4 regions of the Kitasatospora sp. CMC57 genome follow, and region 1 is predicted to be linked to each of the others. Evidence: riboswitches for the same ligand, from Rfam matches in the RefSeq annotation. Region 1 holds a riboswitch; each other region holds the start of a gene.
The links. Region 1 has a riboswitch for cyclic di-AMP ahead of ACKUU6_RS22145 (M23 family metallopeptidase). Riboswitches for the same ligand answer to the same signal wherever they lie in the genome.

Region 1 (7,346 bases):
CTGTGCGCCCGGCGGCGCCCCAACCGTCGACGGGGGCCCACGCCGGTGGATAAGGTCAGAGCCCATGGCTGGCAGCACGCCGGGTTTGACGACCCGGCCGACTGAATCGGGCCCGGCCGCAGAGGCGGCCGACAGCCCGTGGACGGCCCGGTTGCGCAGCAGGCTCCTCCGGGCCCGCCGAGTGCTGCGCCGGACCGGGGTGGACTACTTCCGGGGCGACGCCTCGGACTGGCTGGCCTTCGCCGTGCTGATCGTCGCCGTACCGCTGCTGGTGGCGCTCAACGTCCTGATCCCGGCTTGGGCCCCGCCCACCGCCCTGGTGCTGCCGATTCTGGCCGGGGCGCTGCTGCTGCGGCCCGGCACGCTGGTGCTGCTCTACGCGGCCGCAGCCCTCGGGCTCTCCGTCGAGTCGCTGATCCACACCGGCGAGCGGGTGGCCAGCGACCGCCCCGACACGTACGTCTTCGGCGTCACCCCGGGCGCCGCCCTGGTGGTCGGCGCGGTCGGCGTGGCCGGACTGCTGCTGGCCCAGTTCCGCAGCCGGGTCGGTGTGCCGTGGCGGGGCGGCGGCTCGATGCTGTTCGACCTGCGCGAGCGGCTCCGGGTGCAGAGCAGGGTGCCCGCGCTGCCCGCGGGCTGGTCCGCCGACATGGCGCTCCGCCCGGCCGGCGGCCAGTCCTTCTCCGGCGACTTCGTGGTGGCCACCAGGACCGGACCCGGCCGGCGGGTCCTGGAGGTGGTCCTCGCCGACGTCTCGGGCAAGGGCATGGACGCGGGCTCCCGGGCGCTGCTGCTCTCCGGCGCGTTCGGCGGCCTGCTCGGCTCGCTGCCGGCCCAGCAGTTCCTGCCCGCCGCCAACGGCTACCTGCTCCGGCAGGACTGGGACGAGGGTTTCGCGACCGCCGTGCACCTGGTGCTTGACCTGGAGACCGGCGAGTACGAGCTGTTCTCGGCCGGGCACCTGCCTGGGATGCAGCGGCACGCGGGCACCGGCCGCTGGGAGGTCAAGGAGTCCACCGAGGGTGCGCTGCTCGGCGTCTACGACGGGGCCGTGTTCGAGGCGGTCCGCGGCCGGCTGGACCAGGGCGACGTGCTGATGCTCTGCACCGACGGCATGGTGGAGATCCCCGGCCGGGACCTGACCGAGGGGATGGACCGTCTGATGGGCGAGGCGGACCGGCTGATCGGTGGTGCTCCGTTCTCCCAACACGGCGGCCGGGGCTCGGCGGTGAAGCTGATCGAGTCGGTGGCCAAGGACGTGAACGACGACCGGGCGGTCCTGCTGCTCTGGCGCGGGTGACCGACCGGTGGCCGGAATGTGTCAAGTCGGTGTACCACTCTTCGGCCATTCCTGACGACGGCCCGCCAAAGTGGATCTAGGTCCGCGCCCACCAGGGCGGGAGCCGCCAACTTCCAGTTAGGGGTACCCGTTCGACGGCCCGTCAGGTTGGCTGGGCTATCGTCTCGGTCGGCGGAAATTCGTCTCACATCGCAGGATCTTCGAGGCTGCCTTCCGGCAAGTCCTTTACGCAGTCGGCACGAACGACCACACTGAGTTCGGGTGGGACGGTCGATTCTCGGGGGTCTCGGGGGATTGGGCCCGCCACGAAGCTCGCTACGAAAGAATGAGGAAGTGAGTCCTGGTGGCCTTCTCCGTCTCAGCGCTGGTCCTGTTCGGGATCATCGTGGTCATCTTCATCCGCAACAAGCAGTTGAAGACCAGTCATGCGGTCATGGCCGCGCTCTTCGGCTTCATGCTGAGCCAGTCCACGGCGGCCAAGCCGATCCAGGACTTCCTGACCCAGCTCGCGCAGACCATCTCCTCGGTCGCCAGCTGACCGGACGGGACTGACCCGGGCCGGGCCGGACTCAGCGACGGCTCCGCCGCCAGCGGTTCAACCAGCGGCGGTACGGCGGGAGTTCGGCCTGCCCCGGGGCCTCGGGTCGCGGGTGCCTGTGCAGCGGGTGCGCGGGCTGTGGGTGCTCGGGCTGTGGGTGCTCGGCGACCAGCAGCAGGAACAGCCGGGCCCAGCAGAGCCGTTCGCCCCGTGGCCAGTCCAGGGCGCGCAGGGCGGCCGAAGCCGGCTCGCAGACCGTCCCGTTGACCCGGACCTCGGCGACGTCGTCGCCCGCCTTGCCGCCGAGGAACAGCTTCACCCCGTTCACCTGGCGCTCGGTCAGCTTCGGCAGCACGGCGGCGGCCAGCACTGGGCCGAGGTCGCGCTCGGTGACCCAGTCGAACAGCGGGTCGGTGTCGGCACCGAACACCGCGGCCGGCCCCTGCACCACGTGCCAGCCGGGGAACTCGGGGGCGTCGTAGTGGTCACCGCTGCCGGTGATCAGGCCGACCACGGCGGACGCGGTGGTGTCCGCCCACATCCGGACGGCGCTGTCGAGCCGCTCCACCTCGGTGCCGCCCACGCCGGCCGCGCAGTCCCAGATCACCGGCGCGTCGCCCTGGCCGAGCCGCAGCACGTAGCCGAGATCGACGTGGCCGCCGCCGGTGCCGTGCTCGTCGTGGTCCCGGAAGGCCACCGCCGTGGTCCCGGGTCCGCGCACCAGCGGGCCGTCGACGGTGAACTCCTGGCCGAGGCGGCCCATCTCGCGGATCACCGCGCGCTGGATGACGGCCAGCCGTTCCTCGGGGCGCACAGGCGGGGCTCCTTGCTCAGCGGCGCTTCGAACACCGGCGTTCGAGCTCAACCGTGGCGAGCGTATCGGCCGGACGTGAGCGGTGTCACTCTCCGTGCTGGCGGAGCGGGTCCGGACGGCCACGGAGGGCGAGATCGGGCACCCTCCGTCAACCGGTCGCAGACGAAGCGTCGCTGATCAAGGCCCCCGGGGACCCGAGTCCCGGCTCCGACGTGACCTTCGTCCCTGATCATCCCGGGTTGTCCGCCGATGGGGGCTTGCCAACTCCACGGACCATCGGCTTTGCTTCGTGGCCTGTCCGGTGAACGACCGGACGGCTCAACCGGGCGGAACGCCGAGTCCTGCCGCCGCCCGGCGCCTCGTACCAGGCACGCATGGCAGGAGCGGGGGACCCAAGGTAAGTCGCCGAACCGGTGTGACCGGGACGGCTTGGGGTGAAGCCGCATTCCTGCGGCCGGGCATCTCCCGCCCGAACCCGACAGCTCACCTCGTAGGCGTCGGAGAGGACCACCCCCATGTCCGCACAGGGCAAGCACCGTCGCGTCCAGCTGTCCCACCTCACCCGGATCGCCGTCGCGACCGGCGTACTCGGCGCCACCTTCGCACTCCCGGTCGCCGCCGCCAGCGCCCACCAGGGCCACGCCGCCGCCTCCGTGCCGCAGGCCGCCCCCGCCGCCGTGACCACCATCGCCACCGAGACCGCCCCGGCCGCCCCCGCCGTGGCCCCGGCTGCCGCTGCCGCCCCGGCCGCGAGCAACTACCGGGTCGTCAGCGGTGACACCCTCTCCAAGATCGCCTCCGCCAAGCAGGTGGACGGCGGCTGGCAGAAGCTCTACCAGGACAACCGTTCCGTGGTCGGCGGCAACCCGAACCTGATCTACCCGGGTCAGCAGCTCTCGCTGGCCGGTAAGGCCGTGGCCGCCGCGCCGCAGCCCGCCGCCGAGGCCCCGAAGCCCGCCGCCGAGGCCCCGAAGCCCGCCGCCGAGGCCCCGAAGGCCGAGACCAAGTCCTCCTCCTCCACCACGAGCACCACGGACTCCACCAAGGCGTCCCGCTCCAAGTCCACCACCGTCGCCCCCAAGGCCAGCACCGCCCCGAAGGCCGCCGTGGCCCCCAAGGCCCAGCCGGCCACCGTCGCGACCGGCGGCTACGTCGCCCCGGTCAGCGGCGGCACCTCCACCCCGTACGGCGCCGCCGGCTCCAACTGGTCCAGTGGTCACCACACCGGTGTCGACTTCCGCGCCTCGACCGGCACCAGCGTCAAGGCCATCACGGCCGGCACCGTGGTCTCGGCCGGCAACGGCGGGGCCTACGGCAACGAGGTCATCGTCAAGCACGCCGACGGCAAGTACTCCGAGTACGCCCACCTCTCCTCGATCTCCGTCCGGGTCGGCCAGTCCGTCTCGGCCGGCCAGCAGCTCGGCCTCTCCGGCGCCACCGGCAACGTGACCGGCCCGCACCTGCACTTCGAGGTCCGCACCGGCCCGAACTACGGCTCCGACATCGACCCGGTCGCCTACCTCCGCGCGCACGGCGTCAACGTCTGATCCAGCCTCAGACGACTTCGGCCCCCTGGTCATTGACCAGGGGGCCGAAGCGTTGGAGCGGGTGACGAGAATCGAACTCGCGTGACCAGTTTGGAAGACTGGGGCTCTACCATTGAGCTACACCCGCGCGTGGTGCCGGAGCACACGGCGCCCCCGGGACCGTTGCCGGTCGCGAGGACAGGGTCAGCGTACCTGGTCGGGTCGGTTGCTCGCACACTGCTTGGGCGGTTCGGCCCCTTCGGCGGGTCATCGGGATGACCAAAGGGGTAACGGGGGTGGCGTGTACGCTTCTCTCGGCACCACGGGGTGTGGCGCAGCTTGGTAGCGCGTCCGCTTTGGGAGCGGAAGGCCGTCGGTTCGAATCCGGCCACCCCGACAGTGCGGCAGGGTCTCGTCAACAGGCGGGGCCCTGTTGGCGTTTCGCCTCGCACGGCGGGTGGAGGTGGTGGTCCGGGAGCCGCCATCGGGGGACTTCCGGGGCCCGAACCGCAGCGCCCTGGCGTCCGCCTTTCGTGGTACCGGTAGGATGGGCCGCTGGTGGTCGTCCCTGTGGCATGTGCACAGGTCAGACCACCCGAGGGCGAGGAGTCACGCTCACCGTCCACCCCAATACGGGAGATGCAGCTCCAACCGCCCATCACCCGTCTCGCCCGAACCCGATCGGCCCACGGCCGGTCGTCGGACGGCGGAGACAACCTGACCGCAAGCCCACTAGGAGACCCAACCGTGAAGAGCGCCGTCGAGACTCTGAACCCGACCCGGGTTCGACTCACCGTCGAGGTGCCCTTCGAGGAGCTCAAGCCCAGCCTCGACGCGGCGTACAAGAAGATCAACCAGCAGGTCTCGGTCCCGGGCTTCCGTAAGGGCAAGATCCCGAACCGCGTCATCGACCAGCGCTTCGGCCGTGCCGCCGTGCTGGAAGAGGCGGTCAACGACGCCCTGCCGCGCTTCTACACGCAGGCCGTCGACGAGGGCAAGATCGAGGTCCTCGGACAGCCCGACATCACCGACATCCAGGGTGTCGAGAACCTCGCCGACGGCGGTGACCTCAGCTTCGTCGCCGAGGTCGACGTGCGTCCCGAGATCACCCTGCCGGACTTCTCGGGCATCGAGGTCGTCGTCGACCCGATCGTGGTCGAGGACGCCGACGTCGAGAAGTCGCTGGAGCAGCTGCGCGAGCGCTTCTCCTCGGTCAAGGACGTCGAGCGCGCCGCCGCCGAGGGCGACGTCGTGGTCCTCGACCTCGAGGCCAAGGTCGACGGTGAGGTGCCGGAGGACGGCACCGCCACCGGCGTGAGCTACGAGATCGGCTCCGGCCGCCTGCTGGACGGCATCGACGAGGCCGTGGTCGGCCTGTCCGCCGGCGAGTCGGCGACCTTCACCACCGAGCTCAAGGGCGGCACCCAGGCCGGCCAGAGCTCCGAGGTCACCGTCACCGTGACCGCCGTCCAGGAGAAGGAACTCCCCGAGCTGGACGACGAGTTCGCGCAGCTGGCGAGCGAGTTCGACAGCCTGGAGGAGCTGAAGGACGACTCCCGCAAGCGCCTCGAGCGGATGCGCGAGTTCGACCAGGCCACCCAGGCCCAGGAGCGGGTGCTCGACGAGCTGCTGAAGCTGGTCGAGATGGAGTACCCGGAGAAGCTCCTCAAGGACGAGGTCGAGACCCGCAAGCACAACCTCGAGCACCACCAGCTCGAGCCCATGGGCCTGACCCTCGAGACCTACCTCGCCACCCAGGACAAGTCCGTCGAGGACTTCGCCCAGGAGACCGAGGAGCAGGCCAAGAAGGGCATCAAGACCCAGTTCGTGCTCGACGAGATCGTCGACAAGGAGAAGCTGGGCGTGAACCAGGAGGAGCTCACCGAGCACCTCATCCGCCGCGCCGCGGGTTCCGGCATGACGCCGGACCAGTTCGCCCAGCAGGTCGTCCAGGGCAACCAGGTGCCGCTGCTGGTCGGCGAGGTCGCCCGTGGCAAGGCGCTGGCGCTGGTGGTCGAGGCCGCCAAGGTCACCGACACCAACGGCGACGTCGTCTCCTTCGAGGACGACGAGGACGAGACCACCGACGAGACCACCGAGGCGGTCTCCGAGGAGTCGGCGGAGACCACCGAGGCCTGATCGCCCCGGTCGTACCCGAGCTGTTCCGGACGGCCCGGACACCCCGTCAGCGGGGTGTCCGGGCCGTCCGCCGTTCCCGTCCCGACCCTGCGCTCACAGCGAACAGTTCTGCGTGGGGGATTCTGCGGCCGGGCCTGCGCGTTAGGGTCCTTAGACAGTGACATTCACGCAGTGATTTCTAGCTGTGCGACAGAGTGGCGGCCCACGCGCGGCCGTCCAATTCGACTGAGCAGGTGGCTAAGTGACGTTCCCGCAGATGCAGATGCCTGGCCTGATGGCGCCGCACGCCGCCGCTGGTGACGTGCTCGGCGGCCTGGGGGACCAGGTCTACAACCGGCTGCTCAACGAGCGGATCATCTTCCTCGGCCAGCAGGTCGACGACGACATCGCCAACAAGATCACGGCCCAGCTCCTCCTCCTGGCGGCCGACCCGGAGAAGGACATCTACCTGTACATCAACTCGCCCGGTGGCTCGATCACCGCGGGCATGGCGATCTACGACACCATGCAGTACATCAAGAACGACGTGGTGACCATCGCGATGGGCATGGCGGCCTCGATGGGCCAGTTCCTGCTGACCGCGGGTGCCAAGGGCAAGCGCTTCTCGCTGCCGAACGCCAACATCCTGATGCACCAGCCCTCCGCCGGTCTCGGCGGTTCGGCCACCGACATCAAGATCCAGGCCGAGCAGCTGCTCCGTACCAAGAAGCGGATGTCCGAGCTGATCGCCGCGCACAGCGGCCAGTCCTTCGAGCGGGTCACCGCGGACTCGGACCGGGACCGCTGGTTCACCCCGGAGCAGGCCAAGGAGTACGGCCTGATCGACTCGATCATGCACAGCGCCGCGGACGTTCCCGGCGGCGGCGGCACCGGCGCCTGACAGCAGCCGGCAGCAGACCCAACCGACCGTCACGCTTCGGAGGACCGAACACCCCATGAACACCGCGCGCACCGAGTTCACCGCCCCGAGGGCAGAGGGCCGCTACATCGTCCCGCGCTTCGTCGAGCGCACCTCGCAGGGCATCCGCG
Region 2 (7,346 bases), 1.9 Mb from region 1:
GGCGCGCTGCTCGTGCGTCATGGTCAGCAGCCGGCCGGCCACCTCGCGGACCTGGTTCACCGTCAGACGGGCGTGGTGGATGGCCTCGGAGTCGTACGAGGGCAGTCCCAGCACGATGCCCGCCACGGTGGTGACGGTGCCCGCCAGGCCGACCAGGGTGGTGGCGGCGGTCAGCGGGACGGCTTCGGCCGCCACGTCCAGCGCGGCCCGGATGTCGGCCGTGGCGCGGGAGACCTGGTCGGGCGTGGGCAGCTCGGAGCCGGCGAAGTGGCGCTCCGTCAACCGGACGCAGCCGATGTCCACCGAGCGGGCCGCCTCGACGTCCCGACCGCCGAGCACGAACTCTGTCGAGCCGCCGCCGAGGTCGAAGACCAGGTAGGGCGCGGGGAACTGGCCTCCGGTCAGCTCCTTGGTGGCGCCGGTGAAGGACAGCCGGGCCTCCTCGTCGCCGCTCACCACGGTCGGCTCGACGCCGAGGATCTCGCGCACCCCTGCGGTGTACTCGGCGCTGTTCTCCGCGTCCCGGGAGGCACTGGTGGCGACGAACCGCAGGCGGTCCGGGCCGACCTCGTGCTCGGCCAGCACGGCGGCGTACTCGCGGCAGGCCGCGAAGGTGCGCTCCAGCGCCTCGGGCGCCAGCCGGCCGGTCCGGTCGACGCCCTGGCCGAGCCGGTTGATCACCATCCGACGGTCCAGGTCGGTGATTTCGCCGGTCGACCCATCGGGTGTCACCGTGAGGTCGGCGACCAGCAGCCGGATCGAGTTGGTGCCGCAGTCGATCGCGCCGACCCGGGTGACGGTCACTCGGACTCCCCCTGCTCGGCCTCGGCGGCCGCCTTCTTGGCGGCGCGCTCGGCGGCCAGCTGCTCCTTGGCGGCGATCACGGCCGCGTGGTCCTGGTCCTTCGCCCGGTTCCTGGCCACCCGGCCACCGGCCGCCTCGACCTCCTCCGGTGAGACGCAGGGGCCCTTGGCCCACCAGTCCTCCAGCATCCCGATCGCCTCGTCACCGAGCGGGTTGACCCCCGGGCCCGCCGCCAGCGAGTGGCCGACCAGCACGTGCAGGCACTTCACCCGGTCCGGCATGCCGCCGGCGCTCGGGAAGCCCTCCAGCACCTCGATGGCGTCCCGGCGGGCGATGTAGTCCTCGTGCGCCTTCTGGTACGCCGCCGCCAGCTCCGGGTCCTCCGCCAGCCGGGCGGTCTGATCCTTCATCACGCCGTCCGCCTCCAGGGTACCGATCAGCGAGGCGGCCTTGGGGCAGGTCAGGTAGTACAGGGTGGGGAACGGCGTGCCGTCCGGCAGCCGGGGCGCGGTCTCCACCACGTCGGGGTTGCCGCACGGGCAGCGGTGCGCCACGCCGCGCAGGCCGCGCGGGACGCGGCCGAGCTGGGCCGCGATCGCGGCGACGTCCTGGTCCGGGACGGTCGGGTTCTCAGTCATGGGGATGTGCTGCCTCTGGCGGTATCTAGCGGGGTGCGGGGGTGGAGTCGGCCTGGTCGACCGAGTCCCAGACACTGGCATACCAGGGCTGGGCGGCCTTGGCCTGCGGAGCTGACCCCGCGTCGGCCGAGGAGGACTTGGTGGTCGGCGGGTGCGGGTCCACCGAGATGAAGGGGGTCTCGCCGGGCATCGCGTAGTGCAGCCGCTCGCGGCCCTGCGCCTTCACGAACTCCGGGTCCTGCCAGCGGGCGCGCTCCCGGCGGAGCTGTTCGACCTGCTGCCTTGCGTGCTCGGCCTTGGCCCGCTGGGCGGAGATCTCCGAGCGCTGCGCGATGAACTGCCGGGTCGGGTAGGCGAGGATCGCCACCAGCGAGCAGAGCACGAGCACCAGGACGGTGGCCCGGCTGGTGAAGCGCGGACGCGCCGCCAAACCCGGAATCTTCCACATCGCTGGTACCCCTCCTGATCACATGCCGGTGCCCCGGCCCTCCACCCTACGGGGTGGGAGCCGGGGCACCGGTGCAGACGCCTGGGGTTTCAGCCCCGGGTGTCTCAGGCGTACGACTTGCCGTGCCGACTACTCCGCAAAGCGGAAGCGCGGGAACGCGCCACGGCCGGCGTACTCGGCGGCGTCGTCGAGGATCTCCTCGATGCGCAGCAGCTGGTTGTACTTGGCGACGCGCTCGGAGCGGGCCGGGGCGCCGGTCTTGATCTGGCCGCAGTTGGTGGCGACGGCGAGGTCGGCGATGGTGACGTCCTCGGTCTCGCCGGAGCGGTGCGACATCATGCAGCGGTAACCGTTGCGCTGGGCCAGCTCGACGGCGTCCAGGGTCTCGGTCAGCGAACCGATCTGGTTGACCTTCACCAGCAGCGCGTTGGCGGTGCCGGTCTCGATGCCACGGGCCAGGCGGGTCGGGTTGGTGACGAACAGGTCGTCACCGACCAGCTGCACCTTGTCGCCCAGCTTGTCGGTCATGGCCTTCCAGCCGTCCCAGTCCTGCTCGTCCAGCGGGTCCTCGATGGAGACCAGCGGGTACGAGGCGACCAGCTCGGCGTAGTAGTCGATGAGCTCGGCCGAGGTGAGGCCCTTGCCCTCGAACTGGTAGGCGCCGTCCTTGAAGAACTCGGAGGCGGCGACGTCCAGCGCCAGCGCGACGTCCTTGCCGGGCACGTAGCCGGCCTTCTTGATGGCCTCGACGATGAGGTCCAGCGCCTCGCGGTTGGAGTCGAGGTTCGGCGCGAAGCCGCCCTCGTCGCCCAGACCGGTGGAGAGACCGCGCTCCTTCAGCACGCCCTTGAGCGTGTGGTAGACCTCGACGCCCCAGCGGACGGCCTCGGAGAAGGACTCCGCGCCGATCGGCGCGATCATGAACTCCTGGATGTCGACGTTGGAGTCGGCGTGCGACCCACCGTTGAGGATGTTCATCATCGGGACGGGCAGCACGTGCGCGTTCGGGCCACCGAGGTAGCGGAACAGCGGCAGGTCGCTGGCCTCGGAGGCGGCGTGCGCCACGGCGAGCGAGACGCCGAGGATCGCGTTGGCGCCGAGCGAGGACTTGTCCGGGGTGGCGTCCAGGTCGAGCATGGCCTGGTCGATCAGGCGCTGCTCGGTGGCGTCGTAGCCGACCAGCTCCGGGCCGATCTGCTCGATGACGGCCAGCACGGCCTTCTCGACGCCCTTGCCGAAGTAGCGGTTCTTGTCGCCGTCACGCAGCTCGAGAGCCTCGAAGGCACCGGTGGAGGCACCCGACGGGACGGCGGCACGGCCGGTGCTGCCGTCGTCCAGACCGACCTCGACCTCGACCGTGGGGTTGCCACGGGAGTCGAGAATCTCACGGGCTACGACGACATCAATGGACGGCACGAGGCATCTCCTTGACGGAAGCGGGATCTGTTGTCGATACGACCAGAGCCTAACCGCACCTGGCCCCGGCACCACGCCGACCTCGGCCCCGTCTCACCGTGTGGTTCGGCTACTCGCCGGTAGTTCACCTGAATGACCACGAAAGGGGCCGTACCACCGGTAAGCGGTACGACCCCCTCTGGCGGGATGTCGCGTCAGCCGAGCCCGAGCACCTGGCCCGGCAGGATCAGGTCCGGGTCACCGCCGATGACGGAGCGGTTGGCCTGGTACACCTGCTGCCAGTCCTGTCCGTGCGCGGCGGCGATGCCCGAGAGCGTGTCACCGGACTTGACGGTGTATCCGCCGGTGACGGGCTTCGCCGGGGCGGCGTGCTTCGGCGTGCTGACCGCCGGCGCGTCCACCTTCGGGGTGGCGGGCTTCGGCGCGGCCTGCTGCTTCGGCGCGGCCTTGGGGGCCGGGGCGGCCTTGGGCGCCGGGGCGGCCTTGGGCGCCGGGGTGCGGGTCTCCGAGCGGGAGGCCCGGTCGGCCGAGGTGTCCACGGCTGCGGCCGAACCGCCCTTGGTCAGACCGGCCTTGACGGAGCAGACCGGCCAGGCGCCGGGGCCCTGCGAGGCGAGCACCCGCTCGGCGACGGCGATCTGCTGGCCCTTGCTGGCCTGGTGGGCCTGCGCGGCGTAGGACTGGCCGCCGAACGCCTTCCAGGTGCTCGGGGTGAACTGGAGTCCGCCGTAGAAGCCGTTGCCGGTGTTGATGCTCCAGTTGCCGCCGCTCTCGCACTGGGCGACCTTCTCCCAGGTGTCGACCGGGGCGGCGTGCGCGCCGGTGGCGGTCAGCAGCGGGAGTGCGAGGCCGACGCCCGCGACACCCGCGACGGCGATGGCCTTCTCGGCCTGGGTACGACGACGGTGACGGCCCGATCCGGTGAAGAGCATGAAGAATTTCCTCTCCGCACGCCTGCGAGGTGAGCTGTCGGGTTCGGACCGGGAGGTGGCCCGGCCGCCACTGCTGGCGGCTTCACCCCAAGCCGTGGGGGACGGCGACTTACCTGGGTCCCCCGCCCCTGCCCAAGGGTCTGGTCGGTGTCCCCGGCAGCGCGGCGGGCAGGATTCGGCGTTCCGCGCACGGGGTTCGCAGCTGCGAACACCAGGGAGGGTAAGCAGATGACCAGACAGATCACAAGCTTATGTCGAGCACATCACATCGAAATCACGCTGCGCGGTGGATCGTCCACAAACCGTACTGTGATGTCCGGATTGATGCGCACTCAGATCACACCCGATCAGATGTGACCGACACGCCGTCAGCGGGAAACCGCTCCCTCCGGCGTGAAGGACACCGGCAACTCCCGCAGTCCACGCATGATCAGACCGCCCCGCCACCGCAGGTCTGCCGGGTCGGCGGCGAGTTGGAGGTCGGGCAGCCGGGTCAGCAGGGTGGCCAGGGCGAATTGGCCCTCCAGCCGGGCCAGCGGGGCGCCGATGCAGTAGTGGATGCCGTGGCCGAACCCCAGGTGCGGGTTGTCCTTGCGGGCCAGGTCGAGGGTGTTCTCCTCGGCGAACCTGGCCGGGTCCCGGTCGGCCGCCGCCAGCACCACCAGCACCGGGTCCCCGACCGGGATGTCCACGCCGCCGATGGTCAGCGGCTGGGTGGCGAACCGCCAGGTGGCCAGCTCCACCGGACCGTCGTAGCGCAGTAGTTCCTCCACCGCCGTGGCCAGCAGCGCCGTCTCGCCGCGCTGCACCGACTCCTGCAGCAGGGCGCGCTGCGCCGGGTTGCGGAGCAGCGCGAACGTGCCGTTCCCGATCAGGTTGATGGTGGTCTCGAAGCCGGCGAACAGCAGAATGAAGGCCATCGCCGCGGCCTCGTTCTCGGTCAGGTGCTCACCGTGGTCACTCGCCCGGATCAGCCCGGAGATCAGGTCGTCCCCCAGGTCCGCCCGCTTGCGGTGGATCAGCTCCAGCAGGTACGTCCTGATCCGCTTCACCGCCCGGCCCACCCCGCCGCGCTGGCCGCCGTGGTGGCGGATCATGGCGCCCGCCCAGTCCCGCAGGTCGTCCTGGTCCTCCGGCGGTACGCCGAGCAGGTCGCAGATGGCGTAGATGGGGAGCGGGAAGGCGAACTCGTGGATCAGGTCCGCCGAGCCGCGGGCCGCGAAGTCGTCGATCAACCGGTCCGTCAACTGCTGCACCCGGGGCTCGAACTCGGCTACCCGGCGGGGCGTGAACGCCTTCGACACCAGCCGCCGCAGCCGGGTGTGGTCCGGCGGGTCGATGTTGAGCAGGTGCGTCATCAGATCCGCCTGCCGCTCGCCCGGGATGCCCACCCGGCCGCTCGTGTGCGCCTGCCCGCTGTGGTGCGCCGGGTTCTTCGACAGCCGCCCGTCCGCCAATGCCTGCCGAGCGTCCGCGTACCGGGTGACCAGCCACGCCTCCACCCCGCTCGGTAGCGTGGTGCGGTGCACCGGCGAGTGCTCGCGCAGCCACGCGTACGCGGGGTAGGGGTCGGCGGCGAACTCCCAGGTGAAGAGTTCGGGCTGAGCGGTTCGGTACGTGTCCGGCATGTCGTGCACCGTAACCTGCCAGGACAGGAGTGAGCTGGGTCACCTGACGGGTAATTGCTCTTGCGGAGGATCCTGGCGTGCTTACGATCCTCCGATACGGTCTCGGTGGACGCCGGTGCGGCGTGCTCCACCGGGCGTAGCTCTCAGGGAGGAGCAGGCCATGCGGGTAGCCGGGGCAGTGGTGGTCATCGCGGTGCTCGAAGGCGGTTCAGGGATCGGTCTGGCCCGCCGGTTCTCGGCGGCCGGCGCCGCCGGCATGCTCATCGCCGACCAACACCCCGGAGTGGCCGAGGACCTCGCCGCCGAACTCGACCGGCCCGGCTGCCCCGTGGTCGGCGTCAGCGGCGACGCCCGGCAGCCCAGCGACGTCGCGGCGCTGGTGGCCACCGCCGCGAAGCACCTCGGCCCGATCGACCTCTTCTGCGTGGCCGGCCCCGACGGCGAACGCATCGTCCCCCTCGCCGACCTCCCCAACCACCTCGACCCGCTGGCCGAACTCCTCGCCCAGATCGGCGAGGCCATCAGCGAGGTCGTCGTCCCCCGCCAGCGCAACGGCGCCGAGCAGCCCGCGTAAGGCCGCGCCACGGCACCCGATCCACGGTCAGGGACCCGGAGCCGTACCTGAGCAGAGCCCCGAGCCTTTGGTCCTCACCTGGCCGAGCTCTGCGATTCGGCTGCCCGAACGTCGGCGCGGTAGGCGCGAGCCGCCGCCCGGAGGGCCGCGTCGATGTCCACGTCGGCGTCATGGGCGCGCTGGGCGACGGCGAGCAGCAGCCGGCCCACCGACTCCGGCGTGAGCTCGGCCGGGAGGGCGTACGGGGCGTCGGGGACGGCGGTGAAGCCGGCCCGGCGGACGCGGGAGACCAGCTTGGCCGCGTAGGCCAGGGCGGGGAGACCGGCCGGGACGCCGTCCAGCACCGAGTCGCGCTGCTTCTCGGCGGCCTTGAGCTCCTCCCAGTTGGCCTCGACCTGCGCGGACTCGGTGGCCTCGACGTCGCCGAAGACGTGCGGGTGGCGGTACATCAGCTTCTCCACGATGTCGCCGGCGACGTCGTCGATGGAGAACGGGTCCTCGGCGTCCTCCTCGGCGATCCGGGAGTGGAAGAAGACCTGGAGCAGCACGTCGCCGAGCTCCTCGCGGAAGGTCTCGCGGTCGCCGTCCTCGATCGCCTCGACCAGCTCGAAGGTCTCCTCGACCAGGTACTTCACCAGCGACTCGTGGGTCTGCTCGGCGTCCCAGGGGCAGCCACCGGGCGAGCGGAGCCGGTCCATCACCGAAGCCAGGTCAAGCAGCCGGGCGCCGGGCAGGTCGTACGAGCCGGGCAGCACCTCGATCTCGGGGACCTGGCCTGCCTCCTCGACGGCGATCCGGGCCAGCGCGTCGGTCAGCCCGGGGTCGCCGTCGGTGCTGCCGAGCCAGAGCACGGTGCCCTCGGTGCCGGTGAGCAGCCGGGCCAGCGCGGGGGCGGTGCCGCGCTCG
Region 3 (7,346 bases), 1.5 Mb from region 1:
CTGCATCACCCCGGCCGAGAGGTCGTGCAGCCGGCTCAGCTCGGTCCGGTACGGGCCGCCGAACAGCGTGTGCGAGACCGGCAGCAGCCGGCCGTCGTCCACCAGGTCCAGCACCAGGCTGGCGGCGCCCAGCGCGGGCCTGGCTATGTCGGTCATCGCGCTGGTGACGTCCCGGACGCTGACCGCCCGGGACAGCGTCCTGGTCAGTGCCAGCAGCAGGGCGGACCTCGCTCCCGGCGCGGGTCCTTCGCCCGGTCCTGAGTCGGGACCGGTGCCTCCGCCGGCCCGCTGAGGGTCGGTCAGCAGGCCCGCCACCCGGACCGGGCGGCCGTGGATGTCGAGCATCACCTCGCCGTCCTCCTGGACCTGCATGCTGCTCCCGTCGTCCCGTCGGACCCGGTAGTGCAGCCGGTACGGGCCGCCGGAGGCGAGCGCCTCGGCCATGCCCGCCTGGAGGTCGGGCAGGTCCTCGGGGTGCACCAGCTTGGCCAGGTCGGGCGCGGGCGCCGTCTCCGCCTCCGGTGGCGGCGTCAGCCCGAACAGCCGGTAGGTCCGGGCGTCCCAGGTGGTCTCGCCGGTCACCAGGTCCCGGTCGAACGCCCCCGCTCCGGCCGCCAGCGCCGCCAGCGCGAGTACCGGCTGCCGGGACTGCGACCCACCGGCCCTGACCCCGGGCGGCAGCTGCTGGTCGGCGGCCTGGACGTGGTCGATCAGATGGGACATCCGGTGCGCGACGGCCTCTGCGAGCGTCTCCAGCACGTCCAGGTCACGGCGCGGCACGGTGCCCCGGTGGGCCAGCGCCAGGGCCAGCACACCGATCGCGACACCGTCCACGATCAGCGGCATGAGCGCCAGCGTGACCAGGCCGGTGCCCCGGCCCGCCAGCGTCTGCGGATAGTCGGCGCTGGTCTGCTCCGGGCTGAGCAGCACGGTCCCGCGGCGCCGCAGCGCGAGCGCCGCAGGCAGGTCGGAGGCGGGGTCGACCAGGCTGTAGAGCTCGTGCGCCCACTCCGGCAGGCCGTGCGAGGCCGCCAGCCTCAGCATCCCCTCGGCGTCGACCAGGTACAGCGCCGAGCCCTCACCGGTGATCCAGGCCGGGCCCTCCGCCAGGATGGTCCCGAGCATCTCGGTGGCACTGCCACTGCGCAGCAGCAGCCGTACGCATCGCATCGACGTCCTGGAACCCTGTACCCGGCTCTCGTCCTCGGGCGGCAGCCACGGTGAGGAAAGGTCCATCGGAAGCCCGGCCCTTCCGCTCGCTCAACGGCCCTGGGTCATGCTGAACATCTTATTTGCAGGCCCCTGCTCCAGCATCTACGGAAGGTCCTGGCCGACAGCTCAGCCGCCCGCGCCGAGGCGTCGGAGCACGACCAGGGTGCGGTCGTCGGCGACGTCGCGGGCCACCGTCGCCTTCTGTCAGCGGCCGAACGGCCTCACTGGCCGTCGCACTCGCCGTACGACTGCTGCGGCCCGGCGGGGACCGGACGCAGCCGACGCGCGCCGAGGAGGATCGCCAGCAGCCGGCGGGCGGGGCCCGGCGTCGGTGCGGCGACCGTGGCCGGGGCGGCGGACGGGCTGCGCTGCTCCGGGATGCGCCGGTCGGAGACCTGGGCGGGACGGGCCGTCCGTGCGGTCTGCGTCATCTGCCCACATCCTTCGTACCGGTGACAGGCGAGCTGCCTGCACCCTGTCAGTGTCGGACCGGAACGGCGACGGAATGGTCTCGAAAACCACCCGAACGGATACCGTTCCGACGAACCGTGGTTTATCCCGTCCCGGGCCAGGCCCGCAAGCCCTCCACCACGACCCGGATCAGCCGCTCCCGGGTCACCGTCAGGTTCGCCGCGAGCTGGAAGGCCCCGCCCGCCGACAGCGAGGCGAAACCGTGCGCCGTCGAACGGACCGTCCTGGCGGCGTGCACCGACTCGTCGCCGGTCAGGCCGTAGCCGTTCAGCACCGCGATGATCACCCCGACCAGCTGGTCGGCGGCCCGGGTCCGCTCGGGGTCCTGGTCGGGGGCCTGCGGCAGGGCCGCGTACCGGCGCGGGTGCTGCTCGGCGTAGTCCAGGTAGGCGTTCAGCAGGGCGGTCATCGCCTCGTCCCGGCTAGGGCCCTGCGGCGATCCGAGCCCGACCACCGAGGCGGCCAGGCGCTCGGCCAGTTCCTCGGTGACCCGGACGGCGATCAGCCGACGCAGCTCGGGCAGGCCGCCGGGGACGTGCTTGTACAGCGAGGGGGTGGCGACGCCCGCCCGGGCGGCCACGGCGGCCAGGGTGAGGCTCTCGGGGCCGTGGGCATCGATCAGTTCGAGCGCGTGGTCCACCACGGCGGCGGGGGTGAGTCCGGCCCTCGGCATCAGGCGACCTCGTCCAGGAAGGGGAGCAGGGCGTCGGCGGTGGCCTGCGGGAACTCCGCCATCGGGTAGTGCCCGGCACCGTCGATCATCACCTTACGGGCCTTCAGTGCGGCCGCCTGACGGTCGGCCACCACGGCCGGGTCGGGGAAGTCCGGGTCCTGGCTGCCCATCAGGACGAGCGCGGGGCGGCGCACCTCGGCGCTCCAGCCGGTCGGCGCGGAGTCGCCGGTGGCGTACGCCCGGGTGACGGGCTTCCGGCCGGGGGTGCGCAGGGCGGTCACGGCGGCGGAGCGGTACTCCGCGAAGTCGGCGGGCCTGGCGGTCGGGTAGGCCTTGTCGAGGTAGCTGCCCCAGGCGGCGGGGACGTGCGTCACGGTGAAGGCGAGTGCCTTGAGCACGGCGCGCTGGACGGCGCTCGGCGGCAGGTTCTCGATGAAGGCGTCGATCAGGGCGATCCCGGCCACCCGCTCGGGGGCCAGGGCGGCGGCCCGCACCACGGTGGCGCCGGTGTAGGAGTTGCCGACCAGGGCGGCCCGCTCGATGCCCAGGTGGTCGAGCAGGGCCAGGGTGTCCTCGGCGATCGAGGCGGGGGAGTAGTCGCTCCAGGTCATCGAGGACTCGCCGAGCCCACGCAGGTCCAGGGTGACGACCCGGTGGCCGGCGGCGGTGAGCAGCGGGCGCAGGTGGCGGTACACGCTGCGCGAGTCGAGCATGCCGGGGAGCAGGACGACCGGCAGGCCGGTCTCGGTGGCGGTGTCGTCGTAGGCCAGTCGGCCGCCGGGAACGGTCAGGAACTGGGTGGTCAGCGTCTGCGTCATGCCCATAAAGCTAAGGCTAATAGCCTTAGCTGTCAAGGGGTGCCGAGAAGCGATGGGATACCGTGCGGAGCGATCGAGTCGCACCGGACCTGAGGGGTCGTCATGCCGTTCATCAATGTCAAGCAGCTGGCCGGCCGGACCGCGGAGCAGCGGGCCGAGATCGCCCGCGAGCTCACCGAGACCTACGTCCGGATCACCGGCGTGAGCCCGGAGGTGGTGAACGTGGTGATCGAGGAGATCCCGCTGGAGAACTGGATGGCGGGCGGCGAGACCTACGCGGCCAAGCGGGCCAGGGGCTGACCCCCGCTCAGATCCCCTCCACCCGGAACGGGTCGTGCTCGGCGAGCAGCTTGTCCAGCCGTGCCTGGTCGACCCGGCTGGTGATCGCGCCGACCTCCTGGCGGTCGCGGACCACCTTGGCGAGCGTGAACGCCGCGGTGATCTCGTAGAGCAGGCCGACTGCCAGGAAGCCGCGCATCCAGGGGTCGACGGGCAGGTAGGCGATCCCGATCGCCAGGGCCGCACTGGCCAGGGCGAAGGACAGGACGGCCTGGAGGTAGTAGGCACTGGTGGTCCGGGGCTGCATCGAAGCGCTCATGTTCCGAGGGTCCCGAACTCCCTTGTCCGGCACCTGAGTACGGATACTCAACCCGTCGTCGCGCACCGTCACCGAGTAGTAGATCAAAAGCCGCATTCCGGTCACGGGTCGTCAGAAGAGGTGGACTGCATCTCTCAAGCCGCTTGGAATCATGGGCTCCTAGGATTAACGTTTGATAACGCAGCGCGGTCGGCAACGCCGTACCAGAACGGCACCGTGCGCCGTCGCCTAATCCTCAGGACCCGCTTTCACCGGTGGGTCCGGGAGCCGGGGAACCACCGTTCCTTGGGGTGAATCGGCCGGGTCCACAACCCGGTCGTAGGAGACCTTCCTGCTCCGAACCCGTCAGCTAACCCGGTAGGCGAGAAGGAAGGAAAGGAGCGCGCCTCCGTGGCGTCGACGCACTCCCAGGCACACCCTCGTACCGACTCCGGCAACCAGCTGCTGCTGGACCACCCGGAGGCCGCCAGGCACCGGATACCCCGTCAGCCCCGCTCCGGCGGCCCGCTGATCGGTGTCACCGCGATGACCGCTGCGCTCGGCGCCACCGCCTTCGCCGCCGGCTCCGCCGCGGCGGAGCCGGCCGCCGCCGCCCCGCCGCCGCCCGCCGTCGCTGCCGCCGACTCCTCCGGGGCCGAGCAGCACGGGCTCGCCGCCGACCCCGGCCTCGCCCTCGCCGCCCGGATCCAGCTCCAGGCCGACGGGCAGCGCACCGCCGCCGACGAGTCCGCCCGGCTGGCCGCGGCCCAGGAGGCGGAGGCCAAGCGGTCCGCCCAGGAGGCCGAGGCGAAGCGCGCCGAGCAGCGCACCGCGTTCGCCGCGCCCACCAGCAACTACGAGCTGACCGCGCACTACGGGCAGTCCGGCTCGTACTGGTCGCACCTGCACACCGGCCTGGACTTCGCGGCCGCCACCGGCACCCCGGTCACCGCCGTCGGCGCGGGCACCGTCACCTCGGCCGGCTGGTCCGGGGCGTACGGCTACCGGGTGATCGAGACCCTGAGCGACGGCACCGAGATCTGGTACTGCCACCTCTCCGCCATCGTCACCGCCTCGGGCGAGGTCGCCCCCGGCACCGTGCTCGGCAGGGTCGGGGCCACCGGCAACGTCACCGAGCCGCACCTGCACCTGGAGGTCCGGCCGGACGGCGCGGCCCCGGTCGACCCGCTGGACTGGCTGCGCGAGCGCGGCATCAACCCCTGACGGGACCGGGCCGTTCCGGTCAGCCGGTCTGCTCGGGCTGTTCCGCCTGCTCGGCGAGGTACGCCTCGATCTCCTCGGTGCCCGGCTCCGGGGCCAGGTCCGGGTACTCGTGCACCAGCAGCGCGGGCAGACCGGGCACGGTCCACTCGCCCAGCAGCCGGAGCGCCTCCTCGGCCACCGCGGCCTCGAAGCCCTCGAAGTCGCCGGAGAGCTCGTCCGGCATCGGCAGGCCGAGTGCGTTCAGCCCGGCCAGGTTGCGGTAGCTGCGCTGCATCAGCCGGTTCTCCAGCAGCAGCCGGGCGCCGTCGGTGGCCATCCCGATCGAGATCAGCCGCTGCCGGCCCCAGCCGCCGTCGGCCTCGATCTCGTCCAGTTCGGTCAGGGCGCCGAACGCCTCGGCCCGCTGCTCCGCCGTCAGCTCCCGGAAGCCGTCCAACCAGGCCCGGATTGCCGCCGGATCGGTGGTGTCCACCCCGTCCGCCCGGAGCAGCAGCGCGTACAGCCGCGGCCAGGTGACCAGGTGCGGCTGCCGGAGCAGCCCGCAGAGCAGCTCGCCCTGCCACTCCACCTCGGCGTGCAGCCGCTCCTGCCGCTTGGCGTTCAGCCGCCTGGCGGCCCGCTGATGGTCGATCAGCAGCCCCACGGCCCGCCCGTACGCGCCGGGGTCGGAATCCGGTTGCACGTACATGTAGATCCGCTCGTACAGCAGCTGCTCGACCACCGGCGAGCTCAGCTCCGGGTAGCCGTCGTGCATCCGGCCGTCGCCCAGCTCCAGCAGGGCCAGCACCGTCCGGACCGCCTCCACCGGGACGGGCTCGAGACCCTCGTCGGCCGCCCACCTGAGCAGGTCGTCGGCACGGGTACGGGGGCTGAGCCGGAGGTCGTCGTCGTTCACCCTCGTACGGTATCCGGTGCCGGGAGCCCAGGCCGTCCGTCCAGGGCGGGGGTGGGGTTCTCCCTACCCCAGGTCCGCCGGGGGACCTCATGTCGCGGACGGCGCCGGTCGGGCACCTTGGAGGGGTGGGCACGGAGCAGGACAACCAGACCGAGGAGCCGGTGATGACCAGTCAGACCTTCCCGTACGCCGAGCGCAGCACCAGCGGCGGCCGGGCGCACCCGGAGTTCTGGCGGGCACCGTTCGCCGCCGCCACCTACCGGCAGGTCGGCTTCGTGCTCGGCTCGCTGCCGATCGCCGTGCTGGGCTTCGCCTCCGTGGTGGCCTCCTTCTCGCTCGGGCTCGGCCTGCTGGTCACCGCGCTGGGGATGCCGGTGCTCGCCCTGCTCACCTCCGGCTCGCGTGGCTTCGCCGCGCTGGAGCGGCACCGGGCCCGCACCCTGCTCGGCACCGAGGTCGCCGCACCCGGCCCGGTCGCGCAGTCCCGGCCCGGCTTCTGGGGGGCCGTCACCGCCCGACTGGCCGACCGGGCCGGCTGGAAGGCGGCGCTGTACCAGGTGCTGATGCTGCCCTGGAGCATCCTGAGCTTCACCCTCACGGTGGTCTTCCTGGTGGCCGGCTGGGTGGTCGCGCTCTACCCGGCCTACCACTGGGTGTTCGCCCGCTACACCGACTGGCCGGGCTACCGGGTGTACGACTTCACCACCGACGCCGGGGCGCACCACGAGTACTACCTCACCTCGGGCCGGGACATCGCGGGCGTCTCGCTGCTCGGCCTGGTGCTGGTTTTCCTCACCCCGGTGCTGGTCCGGGGCCTGACCGCCGTCTCCCGGACCGCGATCCGGGGGCTGTGCGGCGGCCGCTGAGCGCGGATGCGGCCCCGCCGCTCCCGTGCTGCGATGAACGGGCCCGGTACCGCTCCCCGGTACCGGGCCCGTCGCATCCCCGGAGGCCCGGTGCACACCCCCAGCACGCTGATCACCTCCCGTCCGCTGGACGAGTACTGCGGTCTGTTCGGCCTGACCAGGGCCGCGCTGGCCGCCGTGCCGGGACCGGTCCTGGACTGCCCCGGCGGCGCGGCCGGACTGACCGCCGAGGCGCGTGAACTCGGCGTCACCGTGATCGCCACCGACCCCGCGTACGCCGCCCCGCTGCCGGAACTCACCGCCCTGGCCCTGGCCGGACGGGACAGCGTGGCCGCCCGGCTCGCCGTGGACCCCGACCGGCACCTGCCCGCCGGGCGGCTGCGACCCGAGCGCTACCTGCGCAGCTGGGACCGGGCCCGCCGGCTGTTCGCCGCCGACACCGCCGCCCGGCCCGAGCGGTACGTGGCCGCCGCACTGCCCAGGCTGCCGTTCGCGGCCGGCTCCTTCGCACTCACCCTGAGCGCGTACCTGCTGTTCGCCTACCCGGAGCTGTTCCCGCCCGAGCGCCAGCTCGCCGGGCTGCTCGAACTGGTGCGGGTGACCGCGCCAG
Region 4 (7,346 bases), 3.7 Mb from region 1:
CTCCTCCTCCGACAGCGAAGGGAACGCCGGTGGCCAGCACCTCCGCCGCAGCACCCACAGGGGCCGACCGTGCCACCGGCGGCGTGCAGTCCGTCGAGCGCGCGTTCCAGCTCCTCGAAGCCCTGGCCGACTCCGGCGGGGTGGCCACCCTGAGCGAGCTCTCCGCCACCTCCGGGCTGCCGATGCCGACCATCCACCGGCTGATCCGTACCCTTGTGGCGCAGGGGTATGTCCGCCAGGACACCGCCCGCCGCTACACCCTCGGCCCCCGGCTGATCCGGCTCGGCGAGACCGCCGGCCGGCTGCTCGGCAGCTGGGCCCGTCCGTACCTGGCGGAGCTGATGGAGGCCACCGGCGAGACCGCCAACCTGGCCGTGCTGGAGGGCGGCGAGGTGGTGTACGTCGGACAGGTGCAGTCGCGCCGCTCGATGCGGATGTTCACCGAGGTCGGCCGCCGGGTGCAGCCGCACTGCACCGGGGTCGGCAAGGCCCTGCTGGCCCAGCTGGACGAGGCCGAGGCGCGCGGCGTGCTCGGCACCCAACCGCTCCAGTCGCACACCCCGTACACCGTCACCGACCAGGCCGAGCTGTTCACCCAGCTGGCCCGGGCCAGGGAGCGCGGCTACGTGGTGGACGACCAGGAGCAGGAGATCGGCGTCCGCTGCATTGCCGTTGCCGTGCCGGGTGCGCCGACCCCGACCGCGCTCTCGGTCTCGGGGCCCGAGGCCCGGATCCGGGCGCTGGAGGCCCAGGCGGGCAACACCGCGCTGGTGCCGGTGATGCGGCAGATCGCGAGCCGGCTCGGGCAGGTGCTGGCCCCCTGACACCCTGCGGCTCGGACGGCCCGTTGCACTGACGGCGGGTCAGTCCAGCATGAGCGAGCCGACCTGGGACGCCGTCAGATGAAAGACCGCCAGCTCCGGCTCGGCGCCCACCTGGGCGAATAGTCGGGGCGCGGCGGCCAGTTTGGGGTTGGACCGCACCGCCTCCAGCGCGGCCTTGTCCCGCCACAGGCTCTGCACCCGCCAGCGTCCGCCCGGGCCGCGGAGCAGCTCCGTCCTGATCAGCCCCTCCGGCAGCGGACCGGCCACCAGCTCCCGGTACGACGTCACCAACTCGGCCTCGCGGTCCGGTCCGACGACCGCGCTGACTTCACTCAAGACCTCTCCGGACACTGTCCTCACCTCCGTGGGAATCCACGCTACGCCGATACAGTGCGTACCGGGATCACTACGATCGGCAGACAGGTGATGACAGTGCGCAGATGGGTGATGACCGGCCTGGCCGCCACGGCGGCGCTGGTGCTCGGTGCCACAACGGCGAGCGCGGTGCCCTCGAACTCCGACCTGGAGGTGGTCAGGATCGACCCCGGCCCGGCCACGCCGGGCGGCACCACCACCGTGCACGGCTTCGTGGCCAACCTCGGCCCGCAGCAGACCGGCTCCTCGTTCACCGTGCTGATCGACCTGCCGGCCGGGTTCACCGCCGTGGGGCCGTACTTCCCGGCGAACTGCAGGTCCCTGGTCGGCCGGGTGGTGAGCTGCACCTTCGGCGCCGGGCTGCCCTCGCTGCGGACCGCGACCGCGCTGGTGCCGGTCCGGGTGAACGCCGACGTGCCCCACGGCACGAAGGCCGAGGGGCACGTCAGGGTGGTGAGCGTGGACGATCACAACGCCGCGAACGACAGCACGCCGTTCACGCTGACCGTCAGCTGAGTCAGCGGTACACCCGGACGTAGTCCGAGGAGAAGCTGATCGGCGCGGTGCCGGAGGGTCCCGGGTGGTACTGCCCGGCGCCCACCGAGAGGTTGAGGATCAGGTAGGCGGACCAGTCGGCGCCGACACCGGTGCCGTCGGAGAAGACCTTGGCGCCGTTGACGTACCAGTCGACCGAGTTGGCGCCGTAGTAGGTGCCGATGGTGACCCACTTGTCGTGGCCGACCGCATTGGCGTCGGTGTAGTACTTCGAGCCGGACTTGACGTGGTTGGTCAGCTCCAGCAGTCCCGCGTTGTCGGGGTGGTACTCGAAGCTGTCGATCTCGCCGTTGCCGTTCTTCCAGGTCCAGAGCGCGGGCCAGGCGCCGGAGCCGGCCGGCAGCTTGACCCGGGTCTCGGCGTAGTCGCCGGTCTTCACCTGGAAGCCCTGACTGGAGTACTCGGTGGTGAGCAGCCCGGTGTCCCAGGCCTGCTTGCCGTTCTCCAGGGTGTGGCTGGACGGCTTGGCCGTGAAGGTCGCCACTCCGCCGGAGACCGAGACGCCGCTGGTGCTGATCCAGTCGAGCTTGTTGTCGTCCGGGTTGTGGTTGCCGTAGCGGTACGAGCTGCTCTTGTCACCGACCCACTTGGAGCCCCAGGCGATCGAGCTGTCGAACTCCTCGGACCAGGTCAGCGCCTTGCCGGGGATCGGCGAGGTGGTGGTCGGCTGCGTCGGGGCCGGCGCGGGGGTGGGCGTCGGCGCCGGAGCCGGGGTCGGCGCGGGGGCCGGGGTGGGCGTCGGGGCCGGCGCGGGAGCGACCGTGCCGCCGACGGTGAGCTGCTGCGACGGCAGGTTGTGCCAGCCACCGGAGTAGTCCTGCCAGAAGCCGAACTGGGTGTACGTGCCGGCGGGCAGCGTACGGGCCCCGCTGGTGAAGGTCACGCCGCCGGGGCAGATCTGCACGTTCGAGGCGTTGCCTGGGAAGTCCAGGTTGTGACCGGCCGCGTCCCGGACGCCGACGCCGAGCGTCTTGGCGGTGAAGCAGGCGCCGGAGTGGACGGTCAGCCCGGCCTTGGTCCAGGTGTTCGCGGCCATCGTGGTGGGGGTCAGCCGGTCCTGGGTCACCGTGGTGGCGGCCTGGGCCTGACCGGACAGGCCGGTGGCGATCAGCGGTACGGCGGCCAGTGCGGCCACGCCGAGGCGTGCGGGGGTAAGGGCTGTGCGCATGGGCAGGGTCCTCTGCGACGCCTACGAGGTGAGCTGTCGGGTTCGGGCAAGAGGATCGCCCGGCCGCTGTGGGAGCGGCTTCACCCCGAGCGGGCCCATGCCGGAGCAGGGGGCACCGCAGACTGACCTGGTTCCCCCGCTCCTGTCCATGTTCGGTGCTCGGGCAACCGGCGCCGGGTGGACAGGACTCGGCGTCCCGGCGATGGCGTCCGCGTAGGTGCGGACAACTCCATGCAGGCTAGGCAGGTCGTCCGGCCATCGACAACGAGAGCTGCCTCACACGGGCTCCCGGGTGGCACGGCTCGCCGGGTCGGCCCCCGCCCGGGGCGTCGGGGCTCCCGCCGGATGGCCGTCCGTGACAAGTCGCTTGGATTCCAAGGTAGTTACGCGCAAGTGAAGTATTGGCGCAGCACTTCCCCAGGGACCTGACATGACCACACAATGTCAGTCATGCGAATGACTCTACGCGCGTTGAAGACCCGTGCCGTCTCCGTCGCCGTGGTGGGCCTGGTCACCCTGGCCCCCACCGCCGTGTTCGCCACCGACGCCTCCGCCGACGTCAGTGGCAGCATCTGTCTGACCGCCCTGCCCAGCCAGGGCCGGGACACCGTCCGGCTGATCGACCAGGGCGGCCCGTTCCCGTACCGCCAGGACGGCGTCGTCTTCCAGAACCGGGAGGGCGTACTGCCCGACCAGGACAGCGGCTACTACCACGAGTACACCGTCAAGACGCCCGGATCGTGGACCCGAGGTGCCCGACGGATCATCACCGGCAAGGTGTTCCACGAGGAGTACTACACCTCGGACCACTACGCGACCTTCCGTCAGGTCGACTTCGGCTGCTGACCACCCGTCACCTCCGGCGCCCGTCCCCGAACTCCGGGGGCGGGCACCGTCGTTTCCCACCGCGACTCTTTACGGGTGATTTACAGCCGGGTACGCTCCCTGAAACATCTTGCGGCATCTTGCGCAAGATGGAACGTCAACTCCCGGTCGGTGGCGTGCGCCGCAGTGCCCTTCCCAGGCCCTGTGCTGTCGACGGGTTCTCCCCCACCCCATCAGGCCCCGAGGAGTCCATCCGTGGACCGTGAAGCCGCACGCCGCCGTCCCCTTCGTCGAAGTCCCCGCCGTCGAAGTCCGCTGCTCGCCGTCCTGGCGGTCGTCGCCGGACTGGTCGCCACCCTGCTGCCCGCGCTCACCGCGAGGGCCACCGCCACCACCACCGTTTCCGCCGCCCCGACCTCCGCCACCGTCTACTACTGGACCGCGGGCACGAACTGGTCGGCGTACTACCTGCATTGGGCCGCCACCGGCGGCGGCTGGACCACCGTGCCCGGCACGAGGCTCACCGCCGCCTGCACCGACTGGGTCAAGCTGACCGTCGACCTGGGCACCGCCGCCACCTGGCAGGCGACCTTCAACAACGGCTCGGGCACGTGGGACAACAACGGCGGCGCCAACTACCAGTTGGGCACCGGCGCGGTGACCGTCAAGAACGGCGTGGTGGCCCACAGCGACCCGTGCGGGAGCGGCACACCGCCGCCAACTCCCCAGCCGGGTAACGCCGCCACCGTCTGGTACGCCACCGCCACGGTCGGCTGGTCCACCGTCAACCTGCACTGGGCGCCCACCGGCGGCGCCTGGACCACCAGCCCCGGCGTCGGCATGGAGGCCGCCTGCGCCGGCTGGGTGAAGAAGAGCGTCAGCCTGGGCACCGCCACCGCCTGGCAGGCGACCTTCAACAACGGCAACGGCGTCTGGGACAACAACAACGGCGTCAACTACCAACTCGGCAGCGGCAACAGCACCGTCAAGGACAGGACCGTGACGGCCACGGCCGTCGACCCCTGCGCCGCCGCGGTGCCCGACACCACCGCGCCGACCGCCCCCACCGGTGTGGCCGCCACCGCCACCGGCACCGCCACCGTGCTGACCTGGAACCCCGCGACCGACAACGTCGGGGTGACGGGCTACCAGATCACCAGGACCGGTGGCACCAAGGGCAGTTCGGTCACCGACACCGGCTCCACGGTCTACTCGCAGAGCGGTCTCGAGCCCACCACCGCCTACTGCTGGACCGCCAGGGCCCGCGACGCGGCGGGCAACCTCTCCGCCGCCTCGGCCGCGTCCTGCGCCACCACAGGCCCGGCCGAGCCCACCCCGGCCGGCGGGACGCCTCTGGGCGGTGACCCGCGCAAGGACCCGATCTACTTCGTGTTGACGGCCCGTTTCAACGACGGGGACAGCAGCAACAACCGGGGCGGCAGCCAGGACGTGAAGTCCGGCAACGCGGCCGGCAACGACCCGATGTTCCGGGGTGACTTCAAGGGCCTGGTGCAGAAGCTCGACTACGTCAAGGGCCTCGGCTTCTCGGCGATCTGGATCACGCCCGTGGTGCTGAACCGCTCGGACTACGACTACCACGGCTACCACGGGTACGACTTCTACCGGGTGGACCCGCGGCTGGAGTCGGCCGGTGCCTCGTACCAGGACCTGATCAACGCCGCGCACGCCAAGGGCATCAAGATCTACCAGGACGTGGTCTACAACCACAGCTCCCGGTGGGGCGCCAAGGGCCTGTTCACCCCGACCGTCTACGGCGTCCGGGACAGCCAGTGGAGCTGGTACTACGACGCCCCCAACACCGGCTTCGAGTACGACGGCCTCACCGTCGACCCGGTCTCCGGCAAGTCGTACTACAACGGTGACCTCTGGTCGACCGCCGAGCCGAGCGGCAACACCTGTCTCAACTGGGGGAAGCCGACCGGCGCGAAGAGCCCCGAGGGCTACACCATCTACAACTGCCAGTGGCCGGGTGCCACCACCGGCATGTTCCCCAAGGCGCTCTACCACCAGTGCTGGATCGGCAACTGGGAGGGCGAGGACTCCCGTTCCTGCTGGCTGCACGAGGACCTGGCGGACTTCAACACCGAGAGCCCGGTGGTCCAGCAGTACCTGATCGGCGCGTACGACAAGTACATCGACATGGGTGTGGACGGCTTCCGGATCGACACCGCCGTGCACATCCCCCGGGTCACCTGGAACCGCCGCTTCCTGCCCGCGATCTACGAGGAGGTCGGCCGGAAGTTCGGCGCCGCGAAAGCCGCGGACTTCTTCGTCTTCGGTGAGGTCGGCGCCTTCGTCAACGACAAGTGGAACCGGGGCTCGGTCAACCACTCCGCCCAGTTCTTCACCTGGAAGGAGCGCCGGGAGTACACATCCGACGACGTACAGGCGGCGCTCGACCAGTTCACCTACGAGAACGCCATGGGCACCGCCAACCAGCCCGTCTCCAGCAACGCCTTTCTGAACGGGAACGCGTACCACGCACCGGACCGGAGCCAGTTCAGCGGCATGAACATCATCGACATGCGCATGCACATGAACTTCGGTGACGCCTCGAACGCCTTCAACAACGGCAAGGACTCCGACGACTCCACCAACGACCCGACGTACAACGTGGTCTACGTGGACAGCCACGACTTCGGCCCGAACAAGTCCAGCACCAGGTACGCCGGTGGCACCGACGCCTGGGCCGAGAACATGGCCCTGATGTGGACCTTCCGCGGCATCCCGACGCTCTACTACGGCTCGGAGATCGAGTTCCAGGCCGGGAAGCAGATCGACTGCGGTCCCACCTGCCCGCTCGCCACCACCGGCCGCGCGTACTACGGGGACAAGGTGGCCGGGGAGGTGACGGCCGGCGACTTCTCGGTGGTCTCCTCGGCCTCCGGTGCGGTGGCGACCACGCTCCAGCAGCCGCTGGTCAAGCAGGTCCAGCGGCTGAACCAGATCCGCCGTGCGGTCCCGGCGCTCCAGCTCGGCCAGTACTCCACCCAGGGCGTGACCGGCGACATGGCCTTCAAGCGCCGGTACACCTCGGGCGGCGTGGACAGCTTCGCGCTGGTCGCGGTCACCAACGCGGCCAGCTACACCGGGATTCCGAACGGCACCTACCGGGACGCCGTCACCGGTGACGTGAAGGTGGTCTCCAACGGCATGCTGTCGGTCGCGGCCCCGGGCAGGGGCAACCTCCGGGTATACGTGCTCGACCTCGGCGGCAGCAACGCCGCGCCGGGCAAGGTCGGCACGGACGGTCCGTACCTGAGGTAGACCGGGTGAACGGACCGATGGTCCGCTAGGTTGGGTGCGGTCGCCGCTCGCGGCCACCGCACCCAATCCGCCGCTCCGCCCAGACGAGGACCGCCCGAGATGACCGCGCCTCTGCCAGCCTTCGCCGGCCACACCTACCTGTTCCAGGTCGACAACGGCGCCGCCTTCCGCAACACCTACTCGGCGGACGGCCGTCGGCTGCGCTGGGAGGGTCTCGGCGAGTCGGCGGGTCAGTGGGAGGACGTCGAACTGCACGTCGCCCAGGTCGCCCCGGAGATCTACTTCGTCAGCTGGACGGAGAAGAGCGGGAT

Region 2: another riboswitch for cyclic di-AMP. It lies ahead of ACKUU6_RS13355 (transglycosylase family protein); the one in region 1 lies ahead of ACKUU6_RS22145 (M23 family metallopeptidase).
Region 3: another riboswitch for cyclic di-AMP. It lies ahead of ACKUU6_RS14965 (M23 family metallopeptidase); the one in region 1 lies ahead of ACKUU6_RS22145 (M23 family metallopeptidase).
Region 4: another riboswitch for cyclic di-AMP. It lies ahead of ACKUU6_RS05870 (hypothetical protein); the one in region 1 lies ahead of ACKUU6_RS22145 (M23 family metallopeptidase).

The regions. Positions count from the first base shown of each region.
Region 1 is NZ_AP035881.2:4,932,468-4,939,813, forward strand. Features, by position in the region: gene ACKUU6_RS22130 (PP2C family protein-serine/threonine phosphatase) at 152-1,300, shown strand; gene ACKUU6_RS22135 (hypothetical protein) at 1,644-1,838, shown strand; gene ACKUU6_RS22140 (DUF6348 family protein) at 1,870-2,652, opposite strand; cyclic di-AMP (ydaO/yuaA leader) riboswitch at 2,998-3,162, shown strand; gene ACKUU6_RS22145 (M23 family metallopeptidase) at 3,168-4,199, shown strand; tRNA gene ACKUU6_RS22150 (tRNA-Gly) at 4,253-4,326, opposite strand; tRNA gene ACKUU6_RS22155 (tRNA-Pro) at 4,502-4,575, shown strand; gene tig (trigger factor) at 4,926-6,317, shown strand; gene ACKUU6_RS22165 (ATP-dependent Clp protease proteolytic subunit) at 6,580-7,197, shown strand; gene ACKUU6_RS22170 (ATP-dependent Clp protease proteolytic subunit) at 7,253-7,346, shown strand, end outside.
Region 2 is NZ_AP035881.2:3,044,607-3,051,952, forward strand. Features, by position in the region: gene ACKUU6_RS13335 (exopolyphosphatase) at 1-804, opposite strand, end outside; partial or broken gene ACKUU6_RS13340 (DUF501 domain-containing protein) at 951-1,442, opposite strand; gene ACKUU6_RS13345 (FtsB family cell division protein) at 1,468-1,890, opposite strand; gene eno (phosphopyruvate hydratase) at 2,020-3,306, opposite strand; gene ACKUU6_RS13355 (transglycosylase family protein) at 3,501-4,238, opposite strand; cyclic di-AMP (ydaO/yuaA leader) riboswitch at 4,244-4,394, opposite strand; gene ACKUU6_RS13360 (cytochrome P450 family protein) at 4,607-5,866, opposite strand; gene ACKUU6_RS13365 (SDR family NAD(P)-dependent oxidoreductase) at 6,027-6,440, shown strand; gene ACKUU6_RS13370 (MazG family protein) at 6,515-7,346, opposite strand, start outside.
Region 3 is NZ_AP035881.2:3,397,746-3,405,091, reverse strand. Features, by position in the region: gene ACKUU6_RS14995 (SpoIIE family protein phosphatase) at 1-1,236, opposite strand, end outside; gene ACKUU6_RS14990 (hypothetical protein) at 1,434-1,643, opposite strand; gene ACKUU6_RS14985 (TetR/AcrR family transcriptional regulator) at 1,766-2,356, opposite strand; gene ACKUU6_RS14980 (alpha/beta fold hydrolase) at 2,356-3,174, opposite strand; gene ACKUU6_RS14975 (tautomerase family protein) at 3,277-3,474, shown strand; gene ACKUU6_RS14970 (YiaA/YiaB family inner membrane protein) at 3,482-3,772, opposite strand; cyclic di-AMP (ydaO/yuaA leader) riboswitch at 3,988-4,151, shown strand; gene ACKUU6_RS14965 (M23 family metallopeptidase) at 4,163-4,975, shown strand; gene ACKUU6_RS14960 (hypothetical protein) at 4,995-5,870, opposite strand; gene ACKUU6_RS14955 (sensor domain-containing protein) at 6,035-6,736, shown strand; gene ACKUU6_RS14950 (class I SAM-dependent methyltransferase) at 6,827-7,346, shown strand, end outside.
Region 4 is NZ_AP035881.2:1,274,519-1,281,864, forward strand. Features, by position in the region: gene ACKUU6_RS05855 (IclR family transcriptional regulator) at 30-824, shown strand; gene ACKUU6_RS05860 (antibiotic biosynthesis monooxygenase) at 864-1,160, opposite strand; gene ACKUU6_RS05865 (hypothetical protein) at 1,257-1,715, shown strand; gene ACKUU6_RS05870 (hypothetical protein) at 1,717-2,922, opposite strand; cyclic di-AMP (ydaO/yuaA leader) riboswitch at 2,926-3,090, opposite strand; gene ACKUU6_RS05875 (ribonuclease domain-containing protein) at 3,373-3,768, shown strand; gene ACKUU6_RS05880 (carbohydrate binding domain-containing protein) at 4,003-7,035, shown strand; gene ACKUU6_RS05885 (phenolic acid decarboxylase) at 7,135-7,346, shown strand, end outside.